DNA from 2 places in the Olsenella sp. AGMB03486 genome. Region 1 is predicted to be linked to the other one. Evidence: riboswitches for the same ligand, from Rfam matches in the RefSeq annotation. Region 1 holds a riboswitch; the other holds the start of a gene.
What was found. Region 1 has a riboswitch for thiamine pyrophosphate ahead of ABVS03_RS04330 (MTH1187 family thiamine-binding protein). Riboswitches for the same ligand answer to the same signal wherever they lie in the genome.
Positions count from the first base shown of each region.

Region 2: linked by a shared signal. The riboswitch ahead of thiC (phosphomethylpyrimidine synthase ThiC) and the one ahead of ABVS03_RS04330 (MTH1187 family thiamine-binding protein) in region 1 are both predicted to bind thiamine pyrophosphate.

Region 1 covers NZ_JBEVTM010000006.1:12,325-27,738, reverse strand. The annotation lists gene ABVS03_RS04350 (pyridoxal phosphate-dependent aminotransferase) at 1-879, opposite strand, end outside; gene ABVS03_RS04345 (ABC transporter ATP-binding protein) at 959-1,747, opposite strand; gene ABVS03_RS04340 (ABC transporter substrate-binding protein) at 1,752-2,804, opposite strand; gene ABVS03_RS04335 (ABC transporter permease) at 2,801-3,547, opposite strand; gene ABVS03_RS04330 (MTH1187 family thiamine-binding protein) at 3,630-3,968, opposite strand; TPP riboswitch at 4,019-4,130, opposite strand; gene ABVS03_RS04325 (hypothetical protein) at 4,438-4,965, shown strand; gene deoC (deoxyribose-phosphate aldolase) at 5,032-5,742, opposite strand; gene ABVS03_RS04315 (GntR family transcriptional regulator) at 5,986-6,705, shown strand; gene ABVS03_RS04310 (RNA ligase family protein) at 6,797-7,726, opposite strand; tRNA gene ABVS03_RS04305 (tRNA-Leu) at 7,838-7,923, opposite strand; gene ABVS03_RS04300 (DUF6262 family protein) at 8,067-8,471, opposite strand; gene ABVS03_RS04295 (putative quinol monooxygenase) at 8,715-9,047, opposite strand; gene ABVS03_RS04290 (aldo/keto reductase) at 9,091-10,443, opposite strand; gene ABVS03_RS04285 (VWA domain-containing protein) at 10,813-11,526, opposite strand; gene ABVS03_RS04280 (macro domain-containing protein) at 11,636-12,697, opposite strand; gene ABVS03_RS04275 (response regulator) at 12,768-13,394, opposite strand; gene ABVS03_RS04270 (sensor histidine kinase) at 13,391-14,293, opposite strand; gene ABVS03_RS04265 (ATP-binding cassette domain-containing protein) at 14,651-15,414, shown strand, end outside.
Region 2 covers NZ_JBEVTM010000004.1:149,607-165,020, reverse strand. The annotation lists gene ABVS03_RS03500 (ABC transporter substrate-binding protein) at 1-475, shown strand, start outside; gene ABVS03_RS03495 (FecCD family ABC transporter permease) at 484-1,527, shown strand; gene ABVS03_RS03490 (ABC transporter ATP-binding protein) at 1,520-2,311, shown strand; gene ABVS03_RS03485 (SPFH domain-containing protein) at 2,473-3,474, shown strand; gene ABVS03_RS03480 (Arc family DNA binding domain-containing protein) at 3,493-3,675, shown strand; gene ABVS03_RS03475 (hypothetical protein) at 3,775-4,032, shown strand; gene ABVS03_RS03470 (ATP-binding protein) at 4,618-6,063, shown strand; TPP riboswitch at 6,276-6,388, shown strand; gene thiC (phosphomethylpyrimidine synthase ThiC) at 6,376-7,668, shown strand; gene thiM (hydroxyethylthiazole kinase) at 7,747-8,577, shown strand; gene thiE (thiamine phosphate synthase) at 8,577-9,266, shown strand; gene thiD (bifunctional hydroxymethylpyrimidine kinase/phosphomethylpyrimidine kinase) at 9,263-10,030, shown strand; gene ABVS03_RS03445 (DUF2442 domain-containing protein) at 10,027-10,284, opposite strand; gene ABVS03_RS03440 (hypothetical protein) at 10,584-10,868, shown strand; gene ABVS03_RS03435 (hypothetical protein) at 10,908-12,461, opposite strand; gene ABVS03_RS03430 (TetR/AcrR family transcriptional regulator) at 12,552-13,232, shown strand; gene ABVS03_RS03425 (MFS transporter) at 13,259-14,641, shown strand; gene ABVS03_RS03420 (glycoside hydrolase family 36 protein) at 14,643-15,414, shown strand, end outside.

The DNA of each region.
Region 1 (15,414 bases):
GTCGCGCCGCCTCTCGTAGCTCTGCCTGAAGGGCTCCACATCGCTTGCCAGCGCCCTGGCAGCGGCGTCCTGCGTGAATGCGACGACGCTCGAGATGGCATACATGTGGACCATCGAAAGGGCAGGCATGAGGGGCTCTGGCGCCGCAAGCCACCCCAGGCGCCAGCCAGTCATGGCATAGGGCTTCGAGAAGCTGTTCACGACGATTGTCCGGTCCGCAAGCTCCGGATAGCTCTCGGCAAAGCCCGTGAACTCGTCCGTATAGACAAGCCGCTCATACACATTGTCGCAGATCACATAGAAGTCATGCTCACGGGCCAGCTCAGCCACAGCAGCCAGGCTTTCCTTCGTGAGCACGGTGCCTGTCGGATTCAGGGGCGAGTTCAGGATGATGGCCTTGGTCTTGGGGCCCACAAGAGCAGCGAGCTTTTCCTTCCCTATCTGGAAGCTGTCCTCTGACGTATCGAGCGTTATGGGATTCGCGCGGCAGATGCGCGCGATTGCATCGTAGAGGAGGAATGCCGGCGTGGGGATGATGAAGTCATCGCCCGGCTCCAGAATCGTCGTGAGGATCGTATAGATGGCCTCGGTCGCGCCCGAGGTGACGATGACCTGCTCCGGCGAAAACGCAAGGTCGCGCCCTGCCATGTAGGATGAGATGGCTTCCCTGAGCTCAGCTGTGCCATTGTTCGGCGGATAGTGGGTCTTGCCCTCTTCGAGCGAATGTGCAACCTCTGCACGGATGGGAGCAGGCGTCGTCTCCCCCGGCTCGCCGAGCGTGAGCGAGATGCACCCCGGCGTCTCATGCGCGAGACGTGCAAACTGGCGGATGCCCGAAGGCTTGAGCGTGGAGAGCGCCGAATTGAGCGTAAGCGGCATGAAAAAGTCCCTTCATCGGATATGGACATCCATTATCCTCCGAAGGGACCTTGCGCACATCAGATCGCTGACACTGCCATCAACTTGTAGCGTTGGCACCCAGAAGCTCGAGCACCTGCTTCTTGCAGGAGAGGAAGTCATCTGTGAGCGCGAAAGCAGAAGCGGAGAGATCTCCTCTTGGCACGGCAATCTCGCCGACAAGGTGGCTCGGCCTGCCTTCTGAGGGGTTGCCGCCGAGGACATAGATCCTTCGTGCCATGCTCACTGCCTCGTCGACATCGTGCGTGATCATGAGGGTCGCATATCCGAGCTCCTCTGCCATGCTGCAGTACCAGCTCCTCATGTCTGCTCTCGTCAAGGCGTCCAAAGCGCTGAACGGCTCGTCCAGAAGCATCACATCGTTGCCCATGAGGTAGGTGCGCAGGAACGCCGCACGCTGGCGCATGCCGCCCGAAAGCTCCGAGGGCCACTTCTTCTGCGTCCCCTCAAGGCCGAAGCGGCCGAAGAGCGGAGCCGCCTTGGCACGTGCCTCCTCTTTCTTCATGCCTCCGAGCACGAGCGACAGGGAGACATTGTCCTCGATTGTCTTGTGTGGCAGCAGGAGATCCTTCTGGAGCATGTAGCTCACCTTGCCCGGATGCCCCGTGACGTCTGTCCCATGCAGGAGCACGCGGCCCGCATCGGGGACGGTGAGTCCTGAGAGGGCGTGGAGGATTGTCGTCTTGCCGCAGCCGGAGCGTCCGACGAGGCAGACGACCTCTCCTGGCGCTACCGACATGCTCACATGAGAGACGACTGTATGGACCCCATCCCAGGAAAGGACGAGATCGTCGGCTTCGAGCGCTGGCGTATTTGCCGATTCTGCCATGGCCTCAAGCCTCGAGGTAGTCCATCGTCCAGCCGGCATTGACATCGAGCTTGTTCGTGACAAGGTCGTTGTCGTTGAGCCACTGGAAGTAGGCTGCCCAGCGGTCGGCGTCGATGATGCCCCAGGAGGAGGCATCTGCCTGGTACTGGCCAGCAAGATAGGTCTGGCTCTTCTTCACGAGGGCAGAGTCGAGCTCCGGCACCTCTTCGAGCAGGATATCCGCCGCCTCGTCCGGATTCTCGATTGCGTACTCGTAGCCCTTCTTCGCAGCGCGCACGAAGGCAGCAACCGTATCCGGATTCTCCTTGCAGAAGTCGTTGTTCGCAGCGAGGACCGGCGTATAAAAGTCGAAGACCGGATCCATCGAGATGAAGCTGAAGTAGTTCACCGGATAGTCCTGGACCGCAGCATTCTGCACAGCCCATCCCTCATAGACCCAGACGCAGTCGAACATGTTCGCCTTGAGGCCACTGACCTCGTCGTCCACGGAGTAGGCAACCATCTTGAGCTTCGAGAAGTCGCCGCCGTCTGCCTCCATGACCTGCTTGATCGTCGCCTGCTCGACCGGCATGTCCCACGTCGCATAGACATGGTCTTCCATCTTCTTTGCGGACGTGATGCCATCCTCCTGGCGGCTCATGATGCCAGAGGTGTTGTGCTGGATGATGGCAGCGACTGCCTGGATTGGAAGCGGATTGTCAGAGGCAAGGGCATTGGCAATGTAGTCCTGGTAGGAGACGCCCATCTGCGCCTGGCCCGAGCCGATCAGGGCCTCTGCGGTATCGTCTGCCGGCTGGATGATCGAGACATCGAGACCTTCATCGGCAAACCAGCCCTTCTTCTGGGCGACGTAGATGCCGGTGTGGTTCGTGTTCGGGGTGTAGTCGAGGCAGAAGTCGATATGCGTCGTTTCGGATGAATCCGAAGACGAGGAAGCAGACGAGCTCTGCGACTGGGACTGGGCACCGGAGTTGTCATAGGATCCGCAGGCGGCAAGAGCGCTCGTGCAGGCAAGGGCGCCTGCTCCCAAAAATGCGCGGCGGGAGAGATTCTTCATTTTCTGTTCTTCCTTTCTGCCTTGAGCCAAGGCATGGTGAGTTTCTGGAGTGCATCGACGCCCTTCATGAGGAGAAGGGAGAGGGCCGAGATCAGGATGATCACGGCAAACATGCGGTCATAGGAGAACGACTTCCTGACGCGTGTCATGTACACGCCGAGTCCGCTGAAGCCGCCGAGCCACTCGGCGATGACAGCACCGACGATTGCGTAGGTAGCTGAGATGCGAAGGCCGCTATAGAACTCATTCAGTGCTGCCGGCAGCTTCACCTGCCAGAAGATCTGCCACCGGCTTGCGTTCATCGTACGCATGAGGTCGAGGAGATCGGGGTCGACCGAGCGAAATCCCGAGACAAGCGATACCGTCACGGGGAAGAAGGTGGAGATAACGACGAGGACGATCTTCGGGGCAAGGCCGTAGCCGAACCAGAGGACGAGAAGCGGCGCGATTGCGACGGTGGGAATCGTCTGGCTGATCGTGACGAGAGGATTGAGCGCCAGTGCCACGCCCTCGAAGCGGTCCATCAGCACTGCCACGACAAAGCCGACGGCGACGCCGATAACGAGGCCCAGGATGGACTCGACAAGCGTCGTCACGGAGTGCGAGGCAAGAAGCCCTGCATCGGTCACAAGCGCCGTGATGACCTGGGTCGGGCTCGGCAGAAGAAAGTTCGGGATGAGGCCGACCACGACGACAAGCTGCCAGATTGCAAGGATCGCCAGTATCGTCAATGCAGGAATCATGACGGCACGGCGGTGCGCACGCTTCCTGCGCTTGGCAAGCAGCTCCTCTGCCTTCTTCTCCGTCTCTTCGGAGACATCCTCGCTAGGCAACGTCTTCGCTCCTGTCCTGGAACTCGCTGTCCGTGGGATGGTACTTCCCCACCTTGTGCTCTGTGGTCATTACGTCGCCCTCGGAGCGGTAGTCGATCTTCACATAGGTCGCCACATGCTTGCAGCCGGCCTTGGCGCCGACGAGCTGGCACTGCTTCACGATCTCCATGCACTCGTCGTAATCGCCCTCGATAGCGGTCTCGAAGGGCCCTACGAAGTAGTCGATGCCCGTGGAGTCGATGTAGGCGATGACCGCATCGACGATGCGGCATACCTCTTCGTCGGTTGCCGCATCGAGCGGCAGATACTGGATTGCGACAGAGCAGTTCATGCATATCCTTTCCGGGCACCAAAAAGGCGCCCTGCATCACGTAAGGCGCCCGAACAGGTTGCTCTGGTCCCTACGCCGGCATTATCCGGATCAGGTAATTGGGTCGTGGCAGAAGGTGCCACCTCTCAGCCGGGCCATAGTCCCAGCTCCCCCATGTCAAGGCCATTATAGCGCGCGCACAGTCCATCACAAACACCCAGGCAGATTGGGTCATATGACCGTTTGTGACGTAGGCTGACACGAGTGCTTTCTCGTCCGCGGAGTCCGGAAACGCAGTCCATCTGGATGTGCCAGGAGTCCACCACGTTAGCCTAATTGACGCCTCCTAGATGGATTCTTGGGCTCGACAGTCCATCTAGGAACGGAATCCATCTGGGAGGTATCTCGGCACTACCCAGTTACGGAAACCCGGACGTCGCCGCGGGCCATCAGGTCCCGCAGCGACGCCGCAGCAGACGGGAGGCATGTCATGACGAAGTACTCGGAGGGCTCGGTAAGGCACATAGACGGCGACCGCTGGCAGGCGAGGTTCTGCTACTACGGACGCGACCAGTACGACCGGGAGGTGCGCAAGTACGTGTCCAGGAACTTCCGCTCGACGAGCCAGCGCGCCGCCCAGAGGGAGAAGCGCCACATCCGCGAGCAGCTGGAGCGCGAGGCCGTCATGGGCGACCTGCTGGAGAAGCAGAGGAAGGAGGACGTCCCTCGGATCTGCGACTTCATGCCGGAGAGCATCAACCAGATGGAGGCCAACAGGCTCATCGCCTCGAGCACGGCCACCAAGTACCGCAGCGAGGTCGACGTGATCAGGAGGCACCTGGGCAACATGCGCATCAACGAGATCACCACCAGGACCGTGAAGGCGCTGGACGCCGAGCTCCTGAAGGAGGGCTACGTCGCCGATACCGTGGCGAGGATCCACAACAGCCTCAAGCGGCAACCTCGCGGACGCCGTGGAGGCCGGCTACATCCGCCTCGAGTCCTCTCGCCTCATTGATTCGAGGACCTGACCAGACGGGAGAGATGTAGTTTGGCCTCAAGAGTATCGGTCCCATAGAGGTCCTTACAGCTCGAAGATGTCCGTGCCGGACTCGGCTGCACGCTGCTTGAGCTCTTCCATGATGGGAACGCCGGCACTGCAGCCAATGCGCTCGGCGCCTGCCGCGACCATTGCAAGGAAGGCATCGGCCGTGCGGATGCCGCCTGCCGCCTTCACCTTCACGCGCGGATCGACATGCCCCCTCATGAGGCGGACATCCTCGACCGTAGCGCCGCCCGTCGAGAAGCCGGTAGAGGTCTTCACAAAGGTCGGCAGCACCTTCGAGGCCACCTCGCAGAGCTTCAGCTTCTCCTCATGCGTGAGCAGGCAGTTCTCGAAGATCACCTTGGAAGGCACACCTGCCTCGCGGCAGACACGCACGATCTGCGACATCTCCGATGCGATGTAGTCCCAGTTGCCCGCCTTCACTTCCGTGAGGTTCACGACATAGTCGATCTCGTTCGCGCCATTTGCAAGGGCATCCTTCGTCTCGAAGACCTTCGTGGCGATCGAGGTCTGGCCAAGCGGGAAGGAGATGGCAGCGCCCGTATGGACATTCGTGCCAGCAAGCAGGGTCGAGCAGAGCTTCGACTGCACCGAATTGACGGCAACCATATGGAAGCCATACGTCACTGCCTCATGGCAGAGCTTCTCCATGTCTTTGCGCGTCGCATCGGGATGCAGATTCGTATGGTCGACCATATACGCAAGCTCTGAGATCGTATAGCGCTTCATGCATGCTCCCTTTCCGGAAGGCAGGCACCATGTTCTGCCTCTGTCGGTCTTTATGTCTGACATAATAGCGCCTATAGCTGACCTCTATGCCGCAATTGCCTGACTTTCTTGCAGAAGATTCTTTCAAGCAGCAGGTACCTGGACCAGAATTTGCTGCTTTCCCAGACTTTTTATGTCATACCTTACTTCATGCCATTCCCAGTCACCTACAATGGGGGCATCCACACAGACGAAAGGCCAGACGTGGCAGAGACGCTCTACGACAGGATAAAGGACGACCTTCTCGCGAAGATCAAGGACGGGACCTATCCCGAGGGCACGACCATCCCCACGGAGATCGAGCTCGCGCAGGCCTACGGCGTGAGCCGGCCCACTGTTCGCCAGGCGCTCCAGATCCTTGCAAGCGAGGGCTTCCTGGAAAAGCGCCGCAAGCGTGGCACGATCGTTACGCATCCCAAAGTAAGCCAGCGCGGATTCACGATGGAGCTCGCAAGCTTCGAGGATGCGATGCGTCTGGCAGGACGCATGCCGAGCACGAAGGTGCTCACGTTCCGCCGCGAGCGTGCAGGCGAGGCGGTGCAGGAGGCGCTCGAGCTCTCCCCGGGAAACGAGGTCTACAAGCTTGTGCGCCTGCGCTATGCAGACGGAGAGCCCAATGTCTTCGTGGAAAGCTACATCCCCTATGCGCTCTATCCTGGGCTCGACCAGTACGACTTCGACACGAAAAGCCTCTATGCCGCCATGAGCGAATGCGGGAAGCAGGTCATGCGTGCACGGCGCCACCTCGAGGCCATCAAGGCAGAAGGTGCCACGGCAGCGCTTCTCGATGTGGAGCCAGGAGACTCCCTGATCGTCTTCCACTCCGTCGCGCGCGATGCGGACGGGACAGCGGTGGAGTACTCCGTTGCCACCTACCGCGGAGACAGCAACTCGTTCGATCTCGAGGTAAGCAGGAGTTCCTGAATCCCTCCCATAAAAGCAGGAAGCCCGTACAGGACGTTCATTTCCGTCCCATACGGGCTGCTCTTTCCTGCTTTTCTCCATGCAGGCAGTCCTAATGCTTGCCTGCAGCAAATGTGCCGACACGTCTGGAGCAGAGACCCTGCATGGTCCCGAGGTCGACCTTCGGATTCCTGAACTTCCTGGCCCAGTTCGGGCACTCCCCAAGCAGATCCTTCCAGCTGAAGGAGATGAGCATCCCCATCATCTTGCGGCTCGCCGGGTCGAACTCGTCGGTGCCGCACGCGACGCATACCTTCGCTATTGTCTTCTCGATCTCGGCATCCGTCACGAATGCCTCGATGATGGCAGGCTCCACCTGTCCATGAAAGGCAGGCTTCCTCCCCTGCCGCTTGAACTCGTCGAGCACGATCTTCCCGTATGCCATGCGGCCGAACTGGTTCTTCCAGCCAGGCACCTTGCAGACGACGCCCTCGCCGACCTTGCCGGTCCCCTCGATAAGGAAGTCGTTCCTCTTTGCAAGATCGAGAACATCTACCTCAGTCGGATGGTCAAGCACAGCCAGAAGCTTCACGAAATAGGGCTCGAGGCCCGCCTTGGCAAGCTCCTCCCTCCACGTGGGCTCGGGGAGATATCCTCCAGCCTCCTCGTCGAGCACGTCGTAGATGAACAGCGTGCCCAGAGCCCTCTTGTCGTAGCCCTTGAAGGAGCCGATGAGCTTGTCCTTGCCCATCCACTCGCCGTAGACGACCTGCGCTGGATGTGCCCTGCAGTATTCTCTCAGAAGCTTTGCCTCTTGAGCATCGCCTGTAGCCCACACGAAGAAGCCGGCATTGTCCGACTCGGCAGAAAGCGTGCGCGTACGCGATCCTGCGCCGAGTGCGCCTGTCTCCTCATCCCAGAAGACGCAGGCATTCGTTCCATCTATCTTGGATGAGACATACACGCAATCATTGTCGAGAAGCCCCTCGCATTCCTCTGTGCCGAGCCGCTCGACATGCGTGTACTTTGCATACACTGCCATGCCCCTTTCCTCCTTCTGCTGAATCTCTCTATGGTTCATCTGCCTCTGCCGAAGCAGCAGGCAGCAGCATCGCAGCCCACGCCCGATGCCTTGATACGTTTTTCATGCACTTGGTCGGGGCGGCGGGATTCGAACCCGCACGGCCCTATGGCCACGGGCACCTGAAGCCCGCGCGTCTTCCGTTCCGCCACGCCCCGAAAAGGCTGCTGCGATGTGCGGAGCACGATATGCAGCAGCAATGAGCTGCCCGGCAGGAGCTCTGCCCCATCTCGGCATGGCTCCATGGCGGGCTGTCATTCGGCAGCCTATTCTTGCTTTCCGGATGAGCTCTTATTCCTCGCTATGCCGCTCTTGAGGCATGCCTGTGCAGCCTGCGCAGGGCATGCTCCTGGCGCTGTCGTCGCGCCTGCCAGCCCCGCTGGAGAAGCATCCTCTCGCGCCTGACCTCTTCGAGCTCACGGCGGAGCCCGGCATTCTCGAGCTCGAGCCGGGCTATCTCGGAAGCGGCATCATCGCTTCCCGCAGCGCCAAGCTTCCCTTCGCGGGCGCGGCAGACAAGACGGCGAAGGTCTTCCCTGCGGTAGAGCGTGCTGCGCGATACAGCCGATCGCTCTGCGACAGAGTAGAAGGAGACGGGCTCATGCTGGACAAGCAGCTCCGCTACAGTCCTGCCCACTCTGATAGAGATGCTCTCGCTCATATCCTGCGGCACGCTGATGGTGCAAGCTGAATCATGCTCGTTCATGTTCCCTCCCCTTCCTCTGGGATGCTGGTCTTCTCTGGAAGGCTCTTCCTTCCGGCACCATATTCTTGCACCGAAAGGGCAGCTCAAAGGCGAGATTGCCGAAATGGGACGAATGAGACTATGGAAGGTTGCCTTCATGTCGAGTTGAGCCGCATTGGGAGCTTTCCCACCATAGCCTCCAACAGAAAGCGCCGCCCAGATGCAGCTCTGGACGGCGCAGGTCAAGACATTGCGAATGCTCTGCTATTTTCTGATGAACTTCTGGTCGCTCTCAGGCATGCCCGCCTCATCCGAGACATAGCGCTCGAACGTCATGTGCAGGTCGTACTTGTCGCGCAGCTCTGCAATCGTCTTCATTATCGGCGATGCATGGTGGGCATCGATTGCTGCCTGGTTCTCCCAGGAGTCGATCAGAAGGACGGTCTCCGGGTCGTCGAAGGAGACCCAGTACTCATAGCGGAGATTGCCCGCTTCAGCACGAATGGCATCGACCGTACCCGACGCTTCCATCTCCTCGGCGAACTTCTTTGCGCTGCTGTCTTTTCCCGTATACCTCAGATTGACCGTGATAGCCATTGCGTCTCCTCCATCTCGCTTGGCACAGCCTATAGTTTCGACTCTACAGCTCCCTCAGCACCCGGGCCGGCACACCGCCGCAGACGGTATTGCTTGGGAGGTCCTTTGTGACGACAGCCCCCGTTGCGACGACGGCGTTGTCGCCGATCGTCACGCCTGGAAGGACCGTCGCATTGCCGCCGATACAGCAGTCCTTGCCTATCGTGACCGGACGGGTCGTCATGATCAGATACCTCGTCCCATCCGCCCTCGTCCCGAAACGCTTCGACGCGTCCATATTGTGCTCGCCGCAGCAGATCTTCACATCGGGAGCGATGAGGGTGCGGTCCCCTATCGTTATGAGATTCGAATCGAGGAATGTGCGGTTCATGTTCACGAGGACATCGTCGCCGAGGCTGATGTGCACGCCGTATGTACAGCGGAAGGGAGCCATAAGGACAGCACGTGCTCCCATATCTCCCAGGAGCTCCTCTGCAATCTTGTGCTGCTCTTCCGGATTGTCCGTTCCGTTGAACTGGCGCAGGCGCTCCGGCTTGCGGCTGCCCGGAATCGGCACGATCCAGGGCTTCTTGCAGAGCATCCAGGCAAGCGATATCTGGACATCGGCTGCATGATGCTTCTCGGCGAGCTGGGCGATGAGCTCGATCAGCGGACGTGCACGCCTCTCGCCTTCCTCGGTGTACTGGGGCATGCCGAGACGGTAGTCCTGTGCACCTTCGAACTTGGTCTTTGACGGATAGGCGCCTGTCAGGAATCCGTTTGCCAACAGCGAGAAGGCGACAAGCGCCACATCGAGCTCCTCGAGCACCGGGAAGAGCGGCTCATGCCATCTTGCCATGATCGAGTAGCGGTTCTCGACAGCAGCAACCGGGCAGACCGCATAGGCGCGGCGCAGATACTCTTCGTTTGCCTCCGAGATGCCCCAGGCACGGATCTTGCCTTCCTTCATGAGATCGGCCATGGTGGAAGCGACCGCCTCAGGCTCGACCTTGGGATCGATGCGGTGCTGGCAGCAGAGATCGATATGGTCGGCCTGAAAGCGCCTGATGCTTCCCTCAGCAGACTTCCTGATGGACGCAGGCGAAGAATCCATTACAGGCGTGCGGTCGGCAGCATGCCGGACGCCGAACTTCGAGGCGATGACCACGCTGTCACGGACCGGCGCAAGCGCTGCTCCCACGACATCCTCGTTGTGGGCCTTCGTGCCATCGGGACGCAACCCGACATAGCACTCGGCCGTATCGAAGAACGTATAGCCCATCTCATAGGCTTCGCGCACGACACGCTCAGCCTCGGCATCCGGCATCAGGTCTCCGCTTGCGTGCGTGAGTCCCATGCAGTCCATGCCCAGAGGCGATACCTCGATGCCACTCTTTCCCAGTACCCGCCTCTCCATCTTTGTGCCCTTCCTGGTCCCGGAGCCGAAGTCCCCTCCGGCATCCCCGCCGCGCCTCTTCAGGGATGCAGGGATCCTCTTCCTGACGATTTCAGTGCAAGGGCAAGGGGACAAGATCCCGCCTGCTGATTCTGCAGGTCGCTATACGTTTCACGTATACGGAGACGCATCTAATCTCTGTCTTCTGCGCAGCATGCTGTATCCAGCATTCAGGGCTTTCCGCCCATAGTCTGCAGCTTCAAGGACGGGATGAGATTGCTGGTCATAGCGTAAGACACTTGATAGCTATGCACCATGCGTTCAGCAGAGCACCCCAGCGCCAGATCCGGCGGCGGGAATGTCCCTTCTGGAATGCTGGCTTCCGGGGCTCTAGACGCGCTTCCTTGCATCGGCATTCACACGCTCGTTCCAGCCTTCTGGCATGCAGCCGCAAGCACGCATGGCAACCGTCGCTTCTGCCATCGCCTGATAGGCAAGGTCCACACCGGCGCCATCTGCAACATACTGCGCTGCATGGTCCGAAGCGATGCCGAGACGGTCTGCCTCTGCGGCGGCATCGATGTTTGCGCCGAGGAATACGAACTCCCATCCCTGGCGCTGATAGCCCTCGATCATCCGCTTCACGCGTGCATAGGTATAGCGGTGGCTTGCATTCTCGTAGCCATCGGTGATTACGACAAAGACGACATGCTCAGCGCGAAAGCCCTCTGGCTGATAGCTCTGGACCTTTGCCGTATGGGAGATGGCGCCACCGAGCGCATCGAGCAGTGCCGTGGAGCCGCCTGGCTCGTAGTCACACCTATTCAGCGGACGCACGTGCTCGATAGGGACACGGTCAAGCGCGGCACGCGTGCCATCGCTGAAGAACACGGCAGAGACGTTCGCCTTGCCATCCGCCTCCCGGTTCTTCCTGAGCATGGAGTTGAAGCCGCCAACCGTATCCTTCGCCAGATCGTACATGGAGCCCGACTCGTCGACGACAAAGGCAAGCTCCGTGAGCCCTTGCTGCACCTTCCCATGAAGCTTCAGGACATCATGTGTGCCGGACCCGTTCCTCTTCTGGAAGTCTGCATGCTGAGACATATCTGCTCCTCTCTGGTGGCCTTGGCCACCCTGACCTCGTGCTGCCACGAGTCTAGGAGAGGGAGCCTCTCTGCAGGTAGCCTTTGAGGCGACATCCAGGAAGAGGGCTTCAGGCGACACCCAAGAGCTGCTGGTCATGCTTGAAGAGCGCATAGTTGATCTCGTCGATATCGCAGATGCCATGCCCGATATAGAACTCGACGATCACATCGAACTTGCTGTTGTGCGCAAGCGAGTAGCCGGCACGCCCCAGCAGGAGCTCTGTCTGATCGAGATCGAGCCCGAGCGCTACGGCAAGCGCAAGCACGACCCGCTTGCTGGGATGGATCTTGCCCGACCGGAGCTTGCTGAAGTACTGCCTCGTGAGATTCGCACGGTTATAGACCTCAGAATCCGTCATGCCCCTCGCATCGATCATGGAGAGCAGGGTCTCTGGAAACGAGGCGTCGAGATTGCGGAGAAGATCGTCGAGCTCGTCTTCAGGAGTTGCCTCGTGAGCGCTTGGCATGGGCGCCGAGGCAGAGAGCGGCGCCCCTCCAAAGGAGGTGCCTTCGTCGAGGAGCTCGAGCTCGCGCCTGCGGCTGCGCCTGTCCTTCTGCATTGCTTCGTCGACATAGGTCTCGCCGATGTATTCCTCGAGGTCGCGGTCGAGCTTCCGCGCTGCCTTCGTCGCGTCATGGCCGAAGACGCAGAGATAGACATCCATATCGGGAGCATCCGGCTTGGCTTTGGCCTCTTCTGTGAACCAGCTGCGGATAGCCTCTGTGGCAATCTCGAGGGCAAGGCTCTTCGGGCAGCCGAAGATGCCGGACGAGATCAGCGGGAAGGCGATCGAGGTGGCACCGAGCTTCCCTGCCAGATCGAGCGAGCTCATGTAGCAGCCCGAAAGAAGCTGCCGCTTCCGTGAGCCCGGGCCCGGCATTGCATCCCACCGGGACCCTGCCGTATGGATGACCCAGCGCGCCTGGAGCGCAAAGCCCGGTGTCGCGACAGCACTGCCACATGCAACATGGCCGATCTTTGCACAGGCAGCCTTCATCTGCTCTTCACCGGCTGCACGGAAGATGGCACCACAGACACCGCCACCCATGATGAGGCGCTCATTGGCAGCATTGACGATTGCATCGACCTTCATATGGGTGATGTCCTGGCGGACAATCGAAAGAGGCATGGCACTCCTATCGCAGAAGAGATCTCTTCCTACGATACCCGACTGCCACGGCAGGAATGAATTCCGGCCCTCAGTGGCGGTAGTAGAAGACCGCTATCTGCGTCCGGCTCCTGAGCCCCAGCTTTGCCAGAATCGACGAGATGTGGTTGCGCACGGTACCTTCGCTCATGCAGAGCGCGGCGGCAATCTCTGCGTTGCTCAGGCCGTCTGCGATGCCTGCAACCACTTCGCGCTCCCTGTCTGTAAGGCAGGAAAAGGCAGAAAGATCGTGCTCTGACGGTGCCTGCTTCTCCGAAAGCGAGGCAGCACGCGCCAGCACCTCCCCCTCGAGCACGCTCTGCCCTGCCATCACGGAGCGCAGGGCGGGAGCAATCGTAGCCACATCCTGCTTGATAAGGTAGCCACGGGCACCGAGCTTCAAGGCCTGCACGATATAGTCGTCGTCCGAAAACGTCGTGAGGAAGACGATCCGCGCAGAAGGATCTTCTTCGAGCATCCGCTCTGCTGCAAAGAGCCCATCCTTTCCCGGCATCTGGATATCGAGGAGGGCAATGTCTGGATGGAGCTGCGAGAAGAGGGATGCTGCCTCTTCCCCGCTCGTGCCGGTGCCGACGACGTCGATATCGGGTTCTGCACCCAGAATCGTTGCAAGCGACCTCACGACGATTCTGTCATCATCCACGACGATAATCCTCACGCCTGCCTCCTTCGGGGGACGGATGCAAAGACCGAGAACTGCTTTCCGTCGGCTGTGACGGCAAATGTGCCGCCCAAGCTCTCGACACGCTCACGCATGCTGCGAAGGCCCATGCCTTGCTCTTCGAGCTCGGACGCCTCTTCGGGCACCGCTCCATCATTGACAATCCTGAGCTGCCAGATGCCTGGCATCTCGGCCACATGCACAGAAGCACGCCCCGCCCGGGCATGCCGTGCTGCATTCGTGAGCGCCTCCCGCGTCACCGCCACAAAGCAGCGGAAGACCTCCCGGGGCGGCAGCTCCTCTATCCTGCAGTCGACCGCGACCTCGGCGATGCCGCTTTCCCTGCCGAGCCGGTTGAGCTCTGTCCCAAGATCGTGTGCCGAATCATCGAGCGCATGCACGCTCGTACGCATCGAGCTCAGCGCTTCGTTGAGACCGCCTGAGAGCTCTTCGAGCTCCCCTGTTGCTGCCGCATCGTCTCTATGCACGACCTTCAGCGCTTCGACCTCAAGCACGAGACGCGTGAGCATATGCCCTACCGAATCGTGGATCTCTCTTGCAATGCGCGTGCGCTCGGCAAGCGCTGCTGCCTGCGTCTCCGAGACACGGGCATCCTCGAGCTCCTGCATCTTGCCTCTGAGCGCAAGCACCTTGTCGGAGAGATCGTCCTGTGTCTCGTGCAGCTTCTCTCCAAGCGCAAGTTCCTGCCCGCAGCGCCAGGAGAGCGCTTCGGCCAGAACAGTGATTGCAAGAAGAAGGAAGGCTTCATCCAGAGACGCTCTGCCCGCCGCCCAGGGGATGAGGGCACAGGCAGGACCCGCCCAGGCAAGCCACTTCCATCCCGAGCGTGGCAGGTCATAGGCAAGGAGCGGAAGTGCCGCTCCGGCCCCAGGCACGCTGGCCAGAAGAATGCAGGATGCACAGCTCAGGCAAGATGCAGCCCTAGGCACACGTCCGCAGATGAGCTCGTAGGCAGCGCTTGCGCAGACTGCCAATAGCAGTGCACACACTGTCTGAACGGGCACCTCGCCCGCCAGCGCAGCCAGCGCCAGGCAGGCAAATCCCATCAGTGTCTTGTCAGCCGCTCTCTCCATGGGACAAGTATAGGCGCAGATGCCCTCCATCCTTTTCAGCCGGAGGAAAGCATGGGCAGACCATGACAAATGTCATGGTGCAGGCGGTGACGGAGGTCACTTCCGAAAGGCACGCCGTTCCCTGAGAATTGCATCAGCAGCCTTGGAAAGGAGTCCACCATGGAATCCCGCACACCCGTCGTCCACATCGACAACCTCGTGAAGCGCTACGGCGAGCTCGTTGCCGTAGACCATCTCTCCCTCGATATCATGCCCGGCGAGATGTTCGGACTCTTGGGTCCCAACGGCTCCGGCAAGACGACAACCATCAACTGCATCCTGCAGCTTCTGACCTATGACCATGGCAAGATCGAACTCTTCGGCAAGCCCATGAAGCCCACAAGCTACGACCTCAAGCGCCACATCGGAGTCGTGCCCCAGGAGGTTGCCGTCTTCGACGAGCTCACGGTACGCGAGAACGTGGACAGCTTCTGCGCGCTCTATGTGCCAGACCGGACGCAGCGCCGTGCACTGGTGGATGACGCTATCGCCTTCGGAGGACTCGAGAAATTCGAGAAGTTCCGCCCGAAGAAGCTCTCAGGAGGACTGCTCCGTCGCCTCAACATCGCCTGCGGCATCGCGCACAGGCCCGATCTCATCATCCTCGACGAGCCGACCGTGGCCGTGGATCCCCAGAGCCGCGAGTCCATCCTCTCAGGCATCGAGCGCCTGAACCACGAAGGCGCGACCGTGATCTACACCTCGCACTACATGGAAGAGGTAGAGCGCCTCTGCAGCCGCATCATGATCATGGACCATGGACGCTCGGTCGCAAGCGGAAGTGCAGACGAGCTCAAGGGCATGATCGGCACCGGCGAGAAGATCTCGATCGAGGTCGGCAGCATGGACAAGACAACGCTCGAGCAGCTGCGCTCGCTTGAACT
Region 2 (15,414 bases), on a different contig from region 1:
CCAGATCACGGGCAGGGACGATCTCTACCAGCAGCATGTCGCTGCCGTGAAGAGCCAGATCGACGCCGATATCCAGACGTATTCCGTCGCCGGAAGGGCGCCGACCGTGCTTGTCGTGAGCGCCTATTCGAAGGGCCTTGTCGTGCAGGACTCCTCGGGCATGACCGGAGCGATCGTGCGTGACCTCGGTGCCGTGAATATCGCAGACGAGAATCCGAGCCTTCTTTCCGACTTCAGCACGGAGGCTGTGGTTGAGGCTGATCCTGACTACATCCTCGTGCTTGCTGCTTCTGACGATGAGGCGACGGCACAGCAGTACTATGAGGACGCAGTCGGCTCTGATTCTGCCTGGGCAGACCTGACCGCTGTGAAGGAAGGACATGTCACGATGCTCGATGCGGCGCATTTCCTCTACAAGCCGCTCGACAAGTGGGCCGAGTCCTATGAGATCGTGGGCCAGGCGCTCAGCAAGTAAGGAAAGTCGTGGCTGCAGCTGAGAACAAAGAGATGAAGAGGACAGGGCACAGAGGCAGACGCTTCGGTGCCCTGGCACTTCTTTCTGTCGGGGCGCTTCTGGCAGCGATCCTTCTGGGTCTTGTCTTTGGCGCTTCCGGTGTCGGCGTCGGCGACGTCTGGGCGCTTGCGACAGGACAGGATATGGCGGCAAAGGCAAGAAGCATCCTCGTCTCGATCCGCATTCCCCGCGTCCTGGCAGGAGTCCTTGCGGGCGCCGCCTTCTCGGTCTCGGGTGCCCTCATCCAGGAGGTGCTCGACAATCCGCTCGCAAGCCCCAACATCATCGGCGCGAACTCGGGCGCAGGACTCGCCGTGCTCACGGTGAGCGCGCTGGCAACGGTCGGTATCGCGCTGCCGCTGCCTCTTCCGGCTGCTGCCTTCTTGGGCGCCCTTCTCGCTTCGGGGCTCATACTGCTTGTGTCATCTAGGGCCGGCGTCTCCAGGCTTACGGTCGTGCTTGCAGGGGTCGCCGTGAATGCCGTCTTCACAGCAGGCATGAATGCCATCCTCATCATCGCGCCGAATGCCTATCTGGGCTCTTCCACCTATCTTGTGGGCGGGCTTTCCGGCATCGTGATGTCAGATCTCGGCCTGCCTGCCGTCCTCATCTGCGCAGGCATCGTGCTTGCCTCTCTTCTGGCGCCACGTCTCAATGTGCTTTCGCTCGGCAGCCAGGCGGCGCATGCGGTCGGCGTGCCGGTGGCTCTCCTTCGTGCAGCAGGCCTCACGATTGCCTCGCTTCTGGCAGGAGCCTCCGTGAGCTTCTCGGGCCTCATCGGCTTCATTGGCCTCATGGTGCCCCATGTGGCAAGACGCTTCGTCGGGCACGACCTGAGACGCGTGATTCCGGTCTCCGCGCTCTGGGGCGCTGCCTTCACGCTCCTGGCAGATCTTCTGGCACGTACGCTCTTTGCACCCTACGAACTGCCGGTCGGCATCCTGATGTCTGCTGTCGGCGGTCCCTTCTTCATCTTCCTCCTCATGAAGGGGAAGGGGTACCGCGATGAGTGATGTGCTCACGTTCCAGGACATCTCGTTCGGCTACGGGGAGCGCAAGCTCTTCGAGGGCTTTTCCCTTGCCATTCCCGAAGGTGGTATCACGGCCGTGCTCGGCCCCAATGGCTGCGGCAAGTCGACGCTTCTTGCCCTGACGGAGGGCATGCTGAAGCCTGCCTGCGGAGCGGTGCTCCTCTCGGGCACAGATACGCTCTCCCTTTCTGCAAAGGAGCGGGCAGGGCTTCTGGCGATGCTTCCGCAGGTGCACAGGACGCCGTCGATGAAGGTAAGGGACCTGGTTGCCTGCGGGCGCTATACGCATATGGGGCCCTTCGGTCAGCTGGAGAAGGCGGACTGGGACAAGGTCGACGAAGCGATCTCGCTCATGGGACTGGAAGGGCTCAGAGACAGGAATGCCAGGAAGCTTTCGGGCGGGGAGCGCCAGCGCGCGTTTCTCGCTATGACGGTCGCGCAGGGAGCGTGTACGCTCCTGCTCGACGAGCCGACGACCTATCTCGATGTGAGAGCAGCCCTGGATCTCATGCAGCTCGTGAGAAGGCTTGCGGATGAGCAGGGGACGACCATCGTCTGCGTGACCCACGATGTGGATCTGGCCCTGCGCTTTTCCGATGGCATCTGCGTGCTCGGCAGTGCCCGTCCGACCCAGCTTCTGGCGAAAGGCACTCCGGAAGAGATTGCAGGGAGCTCTGTCCTTGCCGCATCGCTCGGCATCTCAGCTGTGCGCTTCGCCCATGCGGGGGAGCAGGCATACGGAATCTTTCCGGCAGACGCGGTATAAGGTCTTCTGGCCTGCCCATTCTTTCCGCCAGCATGTGCAAGGCTTTCGTCAGCTGCTGTGCAACTAGCTTGACATGAGATCTATGTGATATCACAATGCAATCAGATTCGGAGGTCGGGCTGCCAGGTAGGCAGGATTTCCGAGAGAAAGGATGCTCAGCCATGAGTGTCGAAAAGAAGGCCCATGCCGCAAGCGGCTGGCTCATGTTCTTCGTGGTACTTGCCATGTTCGTCGTATCTGTCGCGCTCTTCATCTTCGATGTCACATCTCTTGCAAGAGCAGACGATCTGCTGCTGCCTGAGCCTGCCTTCAGCATGCCTCTCCTGATCTTCACAATCGTCGTCTTCGCCGCCGCCTGCTTCCTCTCGAATGGCTTCTTCTCGCTCCAGCCGGGGCAGGCCCGCGTCTGTGTGCTCTTCGGCAAGTATGTCGGCACGGTCACCGACGAAGGGCTCAGGTGGGCAAACCCGCTCTACGCAAAGAACCTGGGGCTCGCCGAGGCAGGGCTTGACAGCGAGAAGCCCGAGCGCGGCAAGGGAGGATTGAAGAGCGTGCGCGGTTCTGTCATCTCGACACGCCTGAGGACCTTGAACGGCGAACGTCTCAAGGTGAACGACAAGATGGGCAACCCGATCGAAATCGCCACGGTCGTGTCGTGGAGGGTCTCCGATACGGCCAAGGCTGTCTTCGATGTGGATGACTATGAGTCCTATGTCTCCATGCAGACCGAGACCGCCCTTCGCCATGTCGCTTCCATCTATGCCTACGACCACATGGAGGATGAGGACGAGTCTGCTTCCTCGATCACGCTGCGCTCGAACATCGAAGAGGTGAGCGATGCGCTCAAGGCAGAGCTTGACAGGAGGCTCGCACCAGCCGGTGTCGCCGTCGAAGACGCACGCCTCACGCACCTTGCCTATGCACCGGAGATTGCCCAGGCCATGCTCCGCCGCCAGCAGGCTGACGCTATCCTCGCAGCACGCAAGAAGATTGTCGAAGGTGCTGTCTCGATGGTGGAGATGGCAGTCGACAGGCTCTCTGAAGGCGGCGCCATCGAGCTCGACGATGAGCGCAAGGCAGCGATGGCACAGAACCTCATGGTCGTGCTCTGCGGCGAGTCCGATGCACAGCCGGTGCTCAATACGGGAAGCCTCTATGCATAAAGGAAAGAGGGCTTGGGCGTGAGCCGCAAGCAGTATCCGCTCCGCATCGATTCGGACATCTGGGATGCCATACAGAAGTGGGCAGCCGACGACATGAGGAGCGCAAACGGACAGGTCGAATATCTTCTGCGGGATGCCCTGAAGAGGGCAGGAAGGCTGCCGAAGAAGGGCGGCCCGAAGAACAAGGAAGAAGGGCAGTAGCAGGAAGGCGCCTTTGCGGGCGCCTTCCTGTGCGTGTTTGATTAGGCTGCAATCTCCCCATCCAATGAGCTATATAGCAGACATCGTAAGACCGACGCCGTGTTCCGCGCGAGCGTGCCGGTGGCGTGGTCCGTGGCCGGGTCGGGCCGCGACGAGATCAGCGACCTCGTCGCGTCGATCATCGAGCGAGACGGGTCCCCTGCCGCCGCCGAGCTCGCCAAGGTGGGAGGCGTGTCGGTGAGGACGGCCCAGCGCTGGATCAGGAGGCTGACTGAGGGCGGGAAGCTCAAAGCGAGCGCGCGCGACCCCCACCGATATGTCCTGCGTAACACGGGTCAGGATGGCGAGGCGACATAGTGCCGCATGCATGTCGCGACACTGTCGCACGACGCGATGCCTCGCACCGAGGTCGAATACCTTCTGCGCGATGCCCTGAAGAGGGCAGGACGGCTGCCAGAGCTTTCGGGAGGAAGCATTCGGCAGGAGACGCCTGGCCAAGAGGCGCCGTCGTGCAATCTGGCGGTGCAGGACCGGGTTCTTCGCCATTTTGCTCTGCAGCCTATCGGCGCTACAATCCGCCTTGCAGCTTGAGATGATGGGTCAGCTGAAGCATGCAGACATAGAGGGGAGCTGGCATGGGCCGGCTGAGAGGGGACAGATGGTCCCGACCCTTGGAACCTGATGTGGGCAATGACTATGACCCATGAATGCAATGACGGCGGCCTCTGAGCTGCTGTTTTCTTTTGCGGTCCACGAGAGTGCACGGAGGGCAGTCCACGAGGCCGTCTGGACTGTACGCCGAATCGGCGAGCGGACAAGAGGTATCTCAGGCGCAGCTTGTTTTCATGGATGAATCATATATCTACGTTGTTTTTCGTATATCTAAGAAAAACAACGTAGATATATGATACTCGCAAGAAGAATGAAAGGGGAGGGGGCAGTGTGGACGAGAGGGCACTTAATGATGTGATCGAGTTGGTCCTTCTGCGCAGATGCGAGACCCAGAGCATAGAGGTGAAGGCCGCGCGTGGGGGCACGCCGCGCCTCTACGACACCCTGTCCAGCTTCTCTAATCAGGCGGACGGGGGCATCGTCATCTTCGGAATCGACGAGGATGCAGGCTACGAGGTCTGCGGCGTGTTCGACCCTCAGCGCCTGCAGAAGGACGTCGTCGAGCAGTGCAAAGAGATGCAGCCTGAGCTCCACCCATCCTTCGCAACGACGGTCTGGAAAGGAGCGATCCTCGTGGGGGCGTTCCTCGAGGGGCTGCCCGCCGGGATGCGTCCGGCCTACCGAAGGACGGCGGGAATCACGAAGGGCTCCTATGTGAGGGTCGGGGACCAGGACCTCCATATGACCCAGGCGGAGCTCTATTCCATCGAGTCGTTCAAGGATGGCGTGCGCAGCGACGTGAGCGTGAGTCCGCAGGCGACTCACGAGATGATGGACGAGGAGCGCGTCGACGCCTTCGTAAGGGACGCGAAGGAGGGTCGCCCCAGGTTGTCGCATAGGGATGCCAGCGAGGTTCTGTCGCTCACGGGTGCGGAGCGCGGGGGCGCCCCGACGCTGGCCGGCCTCATGTGCCTCGGCGATTATCCCCAGCAGGTATATCCCAACCTGTGCATGACGGCTGTGGCTGTGGCGGGAACCGAGATCACGCAGGCCGAGGACGGGACCCGCTTCCTTGACTCCAAGCGCCTGGAGGGAACCGTCGACCAGATTATCGAGGACGCGATGGCGTTCGTCCGCAGGAATACGAGGACGAAGGTCGTCGTCGAGGAGGGCAGGAGAAGAGACATTCCCGAGTATCCAGAGAACGCCGTAAGGGAGGTGGTCACCAACTCGCTCATGCACCGCGACTACGGACCCTACAGTGACGGCACCCCCTGCCGGCTCGCCATCTACTCCGATCGGCTCGAGTGCTGGAACCCCGGCGGGATCTATGGCGGGCAGAGCGTCGATGACCTCGGCCACGAGAACATGCCGACGAGGAATCCCACGCTCGTGTCCCTGCTCGAGATCATGAGGGTCGCGGAGAACCGACACTCGGGGATTCCCGTCATACGCGATGAGATGCGAAGGGCTGGCCTGAGGCAGCCGGTGTTCGTTGACTCGAGGGACACGTTCACGGTGAGGCTCTACAGCCTTCCCGAGGGGCGCCACGAGTCCATTGGCGGGATGGAAGAGCTGTCCAGGGAGGCGCTCATCGCGTTCTGCGACGTGCCGCGAAGCAGGCAGGAGGTGGCGGACCACTTCGGCGTCAACGTGAGCTATGTCGCGCATGCGTACCTGAACCCCCTCGCGGACGCGGGCGAGCTCGTCCGAACGCTGCCGGACAGGCCTCGTAGCAAGAACCAGCGGTTCGTCGCGAGGAGGCGCCAGCAGTAGCTGGAGGCGTCTTCGAAGAGGGGCGAACGCCCTTCGGGCTTGCGCCTGCTGCGGGCATGGGCGTTCTGGCTTGTGGAGAACTCGTGACTCGGTTCTTTAGGGCCGCCTGGGGCCACTTGCCGTGCGTTGCGGAGTGACGCCCGCATCCGATGAGACGATATCGTTTCCGTCATGCGGGCAAGGCTGCAGCAGAAGGGATACGTGCTACCATTACAACTCGATAGGGGAGCTGGCGCACGCTGGCTGAGAGGGCATCCAATGCGGTGCCGACCCTTGGAACCTGATGTGGGTAATGCCAACGAAGGGAGCGCCATGACGCAGATGGATGCTGCGCGTGCAGGTACCGTGACCGACGAGATGCACGCAGTAGCAGTGGCAGAACACAGATCCGACGAATTCATCAGAGACGGTGTCGCAAAAGGAACAATCGCGATTCCTGCGAATCCGGCACACAAGGCACTCAAGCCCTGCGGCGTGGGAACAGGCCTGCGCACGAAGGTCAACGTGAATCTCGGCATTTCCGGCGATATCCAGAATGCACCGGAGGAGTGGGAGAAGGTCAGGATTGCAGAAGAGCTCGGCGGGGATGCGATCATGGACCTCTCGAACTCTGGCAAGACCCGTCCGTTCCGCCGCGAGCTTATCTCCAAGACTCCTCTCATGGTCGGCACGGTCCCCATCTACGATGCAATCGGCTACAACGACAAGCCTCTCGTGAAGCTCACGGCCCAGGACTTCCTGGACGTCGTGGAAGCGCATGCCGAAGACGGCGTCGACTTCATGACCATCCATGCTGGCTTCAACCGCTCGGTCCTGAATACTCTCCTCGAGACGAAGCGTCTCACGAATGTCGTGTCGCGTGGCGGCTCGCTCCTCTTCGGGTGGATGATGACAACAGGGGAGGAGAACCCCTTCTATGAGCACTTCGACGACGTGCTCGATATCCTCCATGACCACGACGTGACAATCAGCCTCGGCGACGCAATGCGTGGCGGCTCCACGTATGACGCGACGGATGCCTCCGAGGTGTCAGAGCTGGTCGAGCTCGGCAAGCTCACGACGCGTGCCTGGAAGAAGGGTGTCCAGGTTGTCGTCGAAGGACCGGGACATATGGCCTTGGATGAGATCCAGGCAAACATGAAGCTCCAGAAGCGCCTCTGCCATGGTGCGCCGTTCTATGTGCTCGGACCTCTCGTAACGGATGTCGCGCCGGGCTATGATCACATCACGGCCGCTATCGGCGGTGCCGTCGCCGCATCTTCCGGTGCTGACTGGCTCTGCTATGTGACGCCGGCCGAGCACCTGAAGCTCCCCAATGCAAAGGAAGTGCGCGAAGGCCTCGTCGTCACCCGCATCGCAGCCCATGCCGCAGATATCGCGAAGGGCATTCCGGGAGCCCGCGACATCGACAACAAGATGAGCGATGCCCGCCGCCGTGTCGACTGGGATGGCATGTTCGCATGCGCAATAGATCCTGACCGTGCGAAGGAGATCATTGCGGAGGCGCCTCCTGAGGAGGATGGCACCTGCACGATGTGCGGCAAGATGTGCGCCGCCCGCACCGTGAACAGAATCATGGCAGGTCTTACGGTCGACCTCGGCTAGAAGCGAAGAGAAGAAAAGCACATGAAGCAGCAGGGCGGATGGCAGCATCTGCTTCTCGCTGCATGGAGGAGCATACCTATGAATACGGAAGAGCTTGGTGCCTGCCTCGACAATGTCAGGAAGACGTCGCCTCTCGTGCACTGCATCACGAACTATGTCACGGTGAATGACTGCGCAAATGCGGTCCTCGCTATCGGTGCCAGCCCGATCATGAGCGACGAGCCGGACGACGTGGAAGACATCACATCCATCTGCAATGGGCTCGACCTCAACATCGGCACCCTGAACCGCCGGAGCATCGAAGGCATGAACCATGCCGCCGCAAAGGCAGCGTCTCTGGGCCATGCAATCGTGCTCGATCCGGTCGGTGCCGGTGCCTCGAAGCTCCGTACCGAGACGGCACAGCACCTGCTCGATACCTACCATCCCCAGCTGGTCCGCGGCAACATGAGCGAGATCCGTACGCTTGGTGGAGCCTCGTCCTCGACCCGTGGCGTCGATGCCTCGGCTGCTGACGTGGCGACAGAGGAGAACCTTGCCGAGGCAGCTGCCTTCGTGAAGAGCCTTGCCGTGGCATGGAAGTGCACGGTTGCCGTGACGGGCGCTATCGATATCGTGAGCGACGGCATGAGGACCTGCGCCATCAGGAATGGCGTCTCGATGATGGGCCGCATCACCGGCACAGGCTGCATGCTCTCGGCAATGCTTCCGGCCTACCTGGCAGCGAATGAGGATGCATATATGGCAACGGTTGCCGGCATCTCGATGATGGGCATCTGCGGCGAGAAGGCACGCGCACGCATGGCAGGAGAGGACGGCACCGGTAGCTTCCGCGTCTATCTGATCGATGCGCTCTCGAATGTCCAGGGCAGAGACCTTGTGGCATCCGCAAAGGTGGCAGATCTCTGATGGCGGGAGAGAAGAGGCTCGGACCCTGCCAGAGAGGCCCCTGGTCTGCCGATGCTATCAGGAAGAGCATGTTCTGCTATGCCGTGACAGATAGAGCCTGGCTCCGCGGAAGGACGCTTGCCTCCTGTGTCGAGGATGCCATTGCAGGAGGCGCTACCTTCATCCAGCTCCGCGAGAAGAAGGCCTCCGTCGAGGAGACGGAGAAGCTTGCGCTCGAACTCAAGGACATCTGCGCTGCCCACCACGTCCCCTTCGTGCTCGACGACGATGTCGAGCTTGCAAAGAAGGTGGGCGCTGACGGCGTGCATGTTGGACAGGAAGACCTTGCCTGCAGCAAGGCCCGCGAGATCCTGGGCGAGGATGCAATCATCGGCGTCTCTGCCCAGACCGTGGATGAGGCTGTGGCTGCCTGGAAGGCAGGTGCCGACTATCTCGGCGTCGGTGCGCTCCATCCGACGCCGACGAAGCCCGACGCGGTCGATGTGACCTATGGGGAGCTGACCCGCATCTGCGCGGCGGTCCCCATTCCCGTCATCGGTATCGGCGGCGTCGATGCCACGACGGCGCATGAGCTCGAAGGCACGGGCGTTGCCGGAGGGGCAGTCGTCTCTGCCATCTTTGCCGCAGATGACTGCCGTACGGCGACAGAGAAGCTCAAGGCAGAGCTTCAGAAGGTCGTCTCCGCATGAAAGCGGTCCTTGCTATAGCAGGGCTTGACAGCTCGGGCGGGGCAGGCCTGGCGCAGGACGTGGCAACCATCTCGGGAATGGGCCTTCATCCCAAGGTGGCAGCCACGGCCGTGACGGCGCAGTCGATTGCGGCAGTGCATGTGGTCACGCCGCTTCCGCCCGAGCTTGTGCAGCAGCAGATCCGTGCTGCTTTCGAAGACCTTGTGCCCTCTGCCGTGAAGATCGGCATGCTCGGCACGCAAGAGATAGCTGCTGTAGCAGCGAAGACGCTGAGGCAGGTCGGTGCGCAGAACATCGTGGTCGATCCCGTGCTCGCGGCAACGAGCGGGACCCTGCTTCTCGAGGAGGATGCAGAAGAAGGGCTCTTCTCCCTCTTCCGCCTGGCTACGCTCATCACGCCGAATGTGCCTGAGGCGGAGAAGCTCCTGGGACATGAGATCGCTTCGCGGAATGGCATGGTCGCTGCAGCTGCTGAGCTCCAGCGCCGCTTCGGCTGCGCTGTCCTTCTCAAGGGCGGGCATCTGGGACTTGCCGATGACTGCCTGGCTGAAGAGGACGGCGTCTCCTGGATATCGGTTCCGCCTGTCGCGGGTGGCTCTGCCCACGGAACGGGATGCATGCTCTCGAGCGCCATTGCAGCGGGACTCGCCGCAGACAGAGGCACGGAAGATGCGGTGAGGCAGGCAAAGCTCGTGCTTGCCTGTGGCCTTCAGAGCAAGACGGTGCTTCCGGAAGGAGCCTATCTCGGACTGCCTCGTATCTAGCAGGCAGCCTTCTGCGCGCGGACCCAGACCTCTTCGGGCGCGAGGTCTATGCCGTCTGGCCAGACGATGGTGCCGAAGGCGGCATGTGCGCGCTCGAAGAAGGCCGGATCCTGGAGCTTTGCCCAGGGACCTTGGCCCTTGATGTCGGAGAGGTCGAGGATGGCAGCGCTGCCGTTCTCGAAGGTGGCCTCTACATGGCTTGCGTCCAGCGCCTTGGCAGCAATGGTCTGCTGAAACGTCTTGAAGCTCGACATGGCCTTCTCCTCTCCGACAGAACGTTTCTCGCTGATGCCAGCGTCTGCTCCGGCACCGCCTCCTGTCAAGAGCGGCCAGACTCGCTATTTCATGCAGCCTGCTGCGGCTATTTCAGCTGATATCTGGCAGACGCTCAGCATGCATCGAGCTTTGAGCTTGAGACATGGTACCGGACTGGAATATGCATCGGCCTTATCGGGGTGGGTATGCTCACCCGACGTTCAAGCAGCACAGGGCAGTTCATCGGGGCTGCGGAACCAAAGGCGCTCCAGCTGCTGGCGTATCGGAGGCGGGTGAGATGCTATTGCTCGTTGTCATGTTTGTCCTTCTGCTCATGGTGGGCTTCCAGCTCATCCGTGGCCTCTTCTTCCGTGGCGGCATGGGCATGGGAGGCTGGCTCGGTGACTGGGGCAGAGGTGCCGGCCGGGGAGATCCTGGCATGCGTGGTGGCTGGGAATCTGAAGGCGGCCCCCGTGGCCCTCATTGTGGGCGCCGGACAGAAGAGGTCCAGGAGGTCCTGATGGGCGAGGCGGCGGCCCGGGAGGTCCGGGCATGCGTACCTAGATGCAAGACGTATTCATGAAAGCAGCGCCAGCCCTCTGTGGCTGGCGCTGCTTCTTTTCTATCTGCTCGCTTTCGCCCAGGAAGACTTGAGGCCATGCACAGCGAGGTCGACCGCACGATAGGCACCGTCGTAGATGCCCATCTGGTTCGCTTCCTCGATGCGGTCGCACATGAACGAGATGAGGTTCCTGTCATGCTGGAAGGAGTCGATCATCGAGAGGACCTCTTCGGTCCTGTCCATCTCGTAGGTGCCGTCTCCTACCTCTGCGGCACGTATAGCTCCCCATGCTTCATGGCCGCCGATGCGGTGGATCATGAGCTTCGGGATGGGATAGAACGAGAATTCGCTTGGCTTCGTGACAAGGATATCGGAGCAGTGCATGAGGACATTGGAACTGTAGACGGCTGAGAAGATGTCCTCATCGCAGAAGGCATGGATGCCCTGGACATCTCCTGCATAGGCTGCTTCGGCGAAGGCTTCCGTGCCGGCAAAGTCGCCGAAGTGGGTCTCAGCGAGAGCGGAGAGCCCATCGACGGATTTCACGAGCCCTTCCCAGACATCCTTGTGGTCGCCGACATTGATGAAGACGGCGGCCTCATGCTTCTTCACGTAGGGGATGAGGTGGGAGACAATGGCAGCAAAGAGCTCCTGCTGCGCTCCTGCGCCGCCGACAGAGAGGAGGTAGCGCACAGGGCCACCTCCGAGCACGCGCTCGCGACGGGACCTGCAATCCTCGGGTATCGCTGAGACCAGCTCGTGGTCCACATAGTGGCCCGTATAGAAGAGGGAATGTTCCGGCATGGGGGCAAGCTGCCTTTTCGGGTCCATGCCGCGGAGCTGGTGGTAGCCAAGATAGGCGCTCGGCGTCTGCACGGTGTGGATTGAGCCTTCTGCCAGATGCAGCGCCATTGGCCAGTTGTCGGGAATCGCATTCACGACGTGCGTCATCCCGGCATGGACTGCTGCCTGTGCACACCACGCATGGGTGCCGATGAAGGGCGTGTCCTTTGCGATGTCGCGGAAGAGCGGCACCAGAAGCTCGCTCATCTTCTGGTCGCCTGCGTTGTAGGAGAGCTTGCGGAATCCTTCGCTGTTGAGCGGCTCCCAGAAGAGCTTGTTGAAGAGGGGAACCTGCTGCGAGACCTTCGAGCCCTTGGAATAGAGGCTGTTCTGCCAGGCGATGGCAGCAGATCCTGTTGAGCCTTTGAATGAGGCAAGGTCCATCCAGTAGGGGGTGTATCCCATCGCATGAGCAGCCGATGCCATGGCCATCGCAATCCGGTAGTGCCCGAATCCCATGCGGATATTGCCGACAATGAGAGGAGCGCCATGGGCGTCTTCCTGCGTGGCAGAGGTCTCGGGAGGCATGGGTGCCGCTGCGGCATCTGCCTTGATATCGAAGGCATCTCCGGTGCCTGAGAGCGCGAGGTTCCGGACGCCGAGGGCGTCTGAGATTACCGGCACCGGTTTGGCCGCAAGGTGGTAGACCGCATTCGAGTCATCGCCGAAACGCTTGAGATAGCTTTCCTTGGAGCGGACGGCCTTCTCATAGGTGTGCTCGTCCTGGACATTTCCGAAGGCGCTTTTCGCCCGGTCTTCGTCTCTCTCCATGGATTCCTCCTTGACGGGTGGCGGCATGCTTGATAGTCTGACTATCAAAGTGATAGACAGACTATCACTCACGCGGCAAAGGAGTCAAGAATGGAGTACGCAGGTCTCGACACAAGCCTGCTGAAGCGGGGGATGCGTGACCTTTCGGGCTCTGCCGAAGAGAGCCGCGATGCCCATATCGTGGCCTGTGCAGCGGCGCTTTTCCTGAAGGATGGCCTGGGAGAGGTCCGGATGACCGACATTGCCGATGCTTCTGGTGTCGGCGTAGCCACGCTCTATCGCCGCTTCTCCACGAAGACGAATCTTGCGATTGCGGCAGCGACGCTTCTCTGGCAGCGCTTCAATGACCGCATCATGGATATCGTGGAATCGGACTGCTTCCTTGCCATGTCGGGCGCAGACCGCCTCGAGTGCCTGCTGCGCGAGTATGCAGCGCACTATGCGGCAAACAGGGAATTCGTGCGCTTCCTCGACGACTTCGACCATCTGATGCTTGCAGAGCATGTCGGCCTTGAGGCGCTTGCCGACTATGGACGCGAGGTCGACTCGTTCTATCTCATCTTCGTCGATGCCTACCAGCTCGGCGTCTCCGATGGCACGGTCAGGCAGATCGACGATTTCAGGACGTTCTACCGCACGGTTGCCCATGCGCTTACGGGCCTGGCAGAGAAGATCTCCCGGGGCGATGTGATCCCCTCCGACCGTTTCGAGGAAGACCCCTCAGAGCTTGTCTGCCTTGTCGATATGGCAGTGCGTTTCATCAGGATCTAGGCACGTTTCTGCGAGAAGGGATATCCATGGAGAGCAGGCCGCTTGCAGATGGGAAGACCATCCGCCTCTTCGCGATCGGACAGCTTGGCTGGGCAATACTTTCGGGCATCATCAGCAACTGGCTCGTCTACTACTACATGCCCTCCGATACCCTGGTCGCAGAAGGCATGCCCATCTTCATCACCCAGGGCATCGTATGTGCCGGCCTTACCGTCATTGGTATCATCACGGGCTGCGGACGCCTGCTCGATGGCTTCATCGATCCCTTCATCGCCTCGAAGTCTGACTCTCTTGCCAGCCCTCACGGCAGGAGGATCCCGTTCATGAGGAGGGCGGCGATTCCGTTTGCAGCGATGACGGTGCTCGTGTTCGTGCTGCCGGGAACTTCGTCTGCGGTGGCGAACAATGTCCTGCTCTTCTGCTGTCTCATGCTCTTCTACATCACGCTCTCGCTCTACTGCACGCCGTTCAATGCCCTGATTCCTGAGCTCGGACGTACGCAGGAGCTCAGGATCAACATCTCGACCTATATCTCTGTGACCTATTTCGTCGGCACTGCCATGGCATATCTCGTGACGATGATCTCAGGCTTCCTCGAGCCGGCCTTGGGCCCTGCCAATGCATTCCGTGCGACGGTCGCCGTGCTTGCTGTCGTCGCTGCCATCTGCATGCTCGTTGCTGCCTTCGGGATCGACGAGGTCAAGTACGCCGATACGCAGCCGAGCTCGACTCCCATGGGGCAGTCGGTCGTGAAGACCTTCAAGGACCGCGAGTTCCAGATCTTCGAAGGGTCCGACGTCCTCTACTGGGTCTCAATCACGATGTTCCAGACGGGCCTTCCGTACTATGTCACGGAGCTCATGGGCTTCGACGACTCCTGGACCTTCATCTTCTTCGCTGCGATGACGGCGATATCGCTCCTGTTCTATGCACCGGTGAACATCCTGGCCAAGAAGATGGGCAAGAAGAAGCTTGTTGCCTTCGCCTTTTTCTTCTTCTGCCTCGCCTTTGCTGTGACATCGGTCTGCGGCCAGTTCGGCATCCCCTCGCTTGTCTGGGGCATCCTTGTGGCCGTGCTTGCCGCCGTGCCCATGGCAATGCTTGGCATCCTTCCGCAGGCTGTGCTTGCCGATATCGCAGAGGCTGATGCCATAACGTCTGGAGAGAACCGCGAGGGCATGTTCTATGCCGCACGCACGTTCAGCATGACCTTGGGGCAGACGCTTGCGATGGTCCTCTTCACGTCGCTCTCGACGGCTGCAGGGGGACAGATGGGCTACCGTCTCACGGCAATCGTCGCGACCATCTTCTGCTTCGTGGCGGGGCTTGTCTTCACGCGCTATCACGAAGCCAAGGTGCTCAGGACGATTGGCGCCACGGAGTCGGCTTCTGCAGAGGAAGGCAGATAGGATGGCTTTGCTCGCACATATCCTGAAGGCGCCTTCCTGGAAGCTTTCCTGGCGGACAGCTGCCGGAAAGGAAGGAACGGCATCCGTCCTCGTGCCGGGAGTGCCTAGGCTTCCCTTAATGGCGGAGCTCGAGGAGACAGAGAACGGCTGCCGCCTGTGGATTGAGCCTCTTGAGCCTCTGATGGTGGCCTCCGTCGAGGCGACGATCGAGCCAGATATGGAAAAGGCCACGGCGCTCTTCCTCAATGGCTACAACTCCTGGACCGACTCCTGCGAGCGTCCGCTCGATGCTTCGATGGCCGGCCTTGCCCATACGCCGAAGGCGGCCATCCGCCATTGGGTGCTCGATGCCTCGGGTGACTACCGCTTCTGCCCCCAGAATCCCAAGAGTGGACATCAGCACGGCGAAGGCTATGGATATCTGCGCTACGGAGATGAGACGCTCCTCTTCGGAGAATGCCTGCCCGATCTTGGGCTCACGACGATCCAGGAAGATCTCGATGCGCAGAAGTTCAGGATCGTGAAGGAAGGGCCAGCCCGTCTCATCGAGCCCGGCGAGCGCATCTGCGTCTTTGCGCTCTGCCTTCTGGAGGGAACAGCAAAAGAGGCATTCGCTCGCTTTGTGACATGCATAGGGGAGAGGCGCAGGCCAGCTGAGCCCCTCGTCGGCTTCACGAGCTGGTACAGGCACTACGGGGATATCGATGAGGAAAAGCTTGTGCAGGACCTCGCTGGTGTCAAGGCAGCGCTTTCCAGGCAGGTGCCCGAAGGCA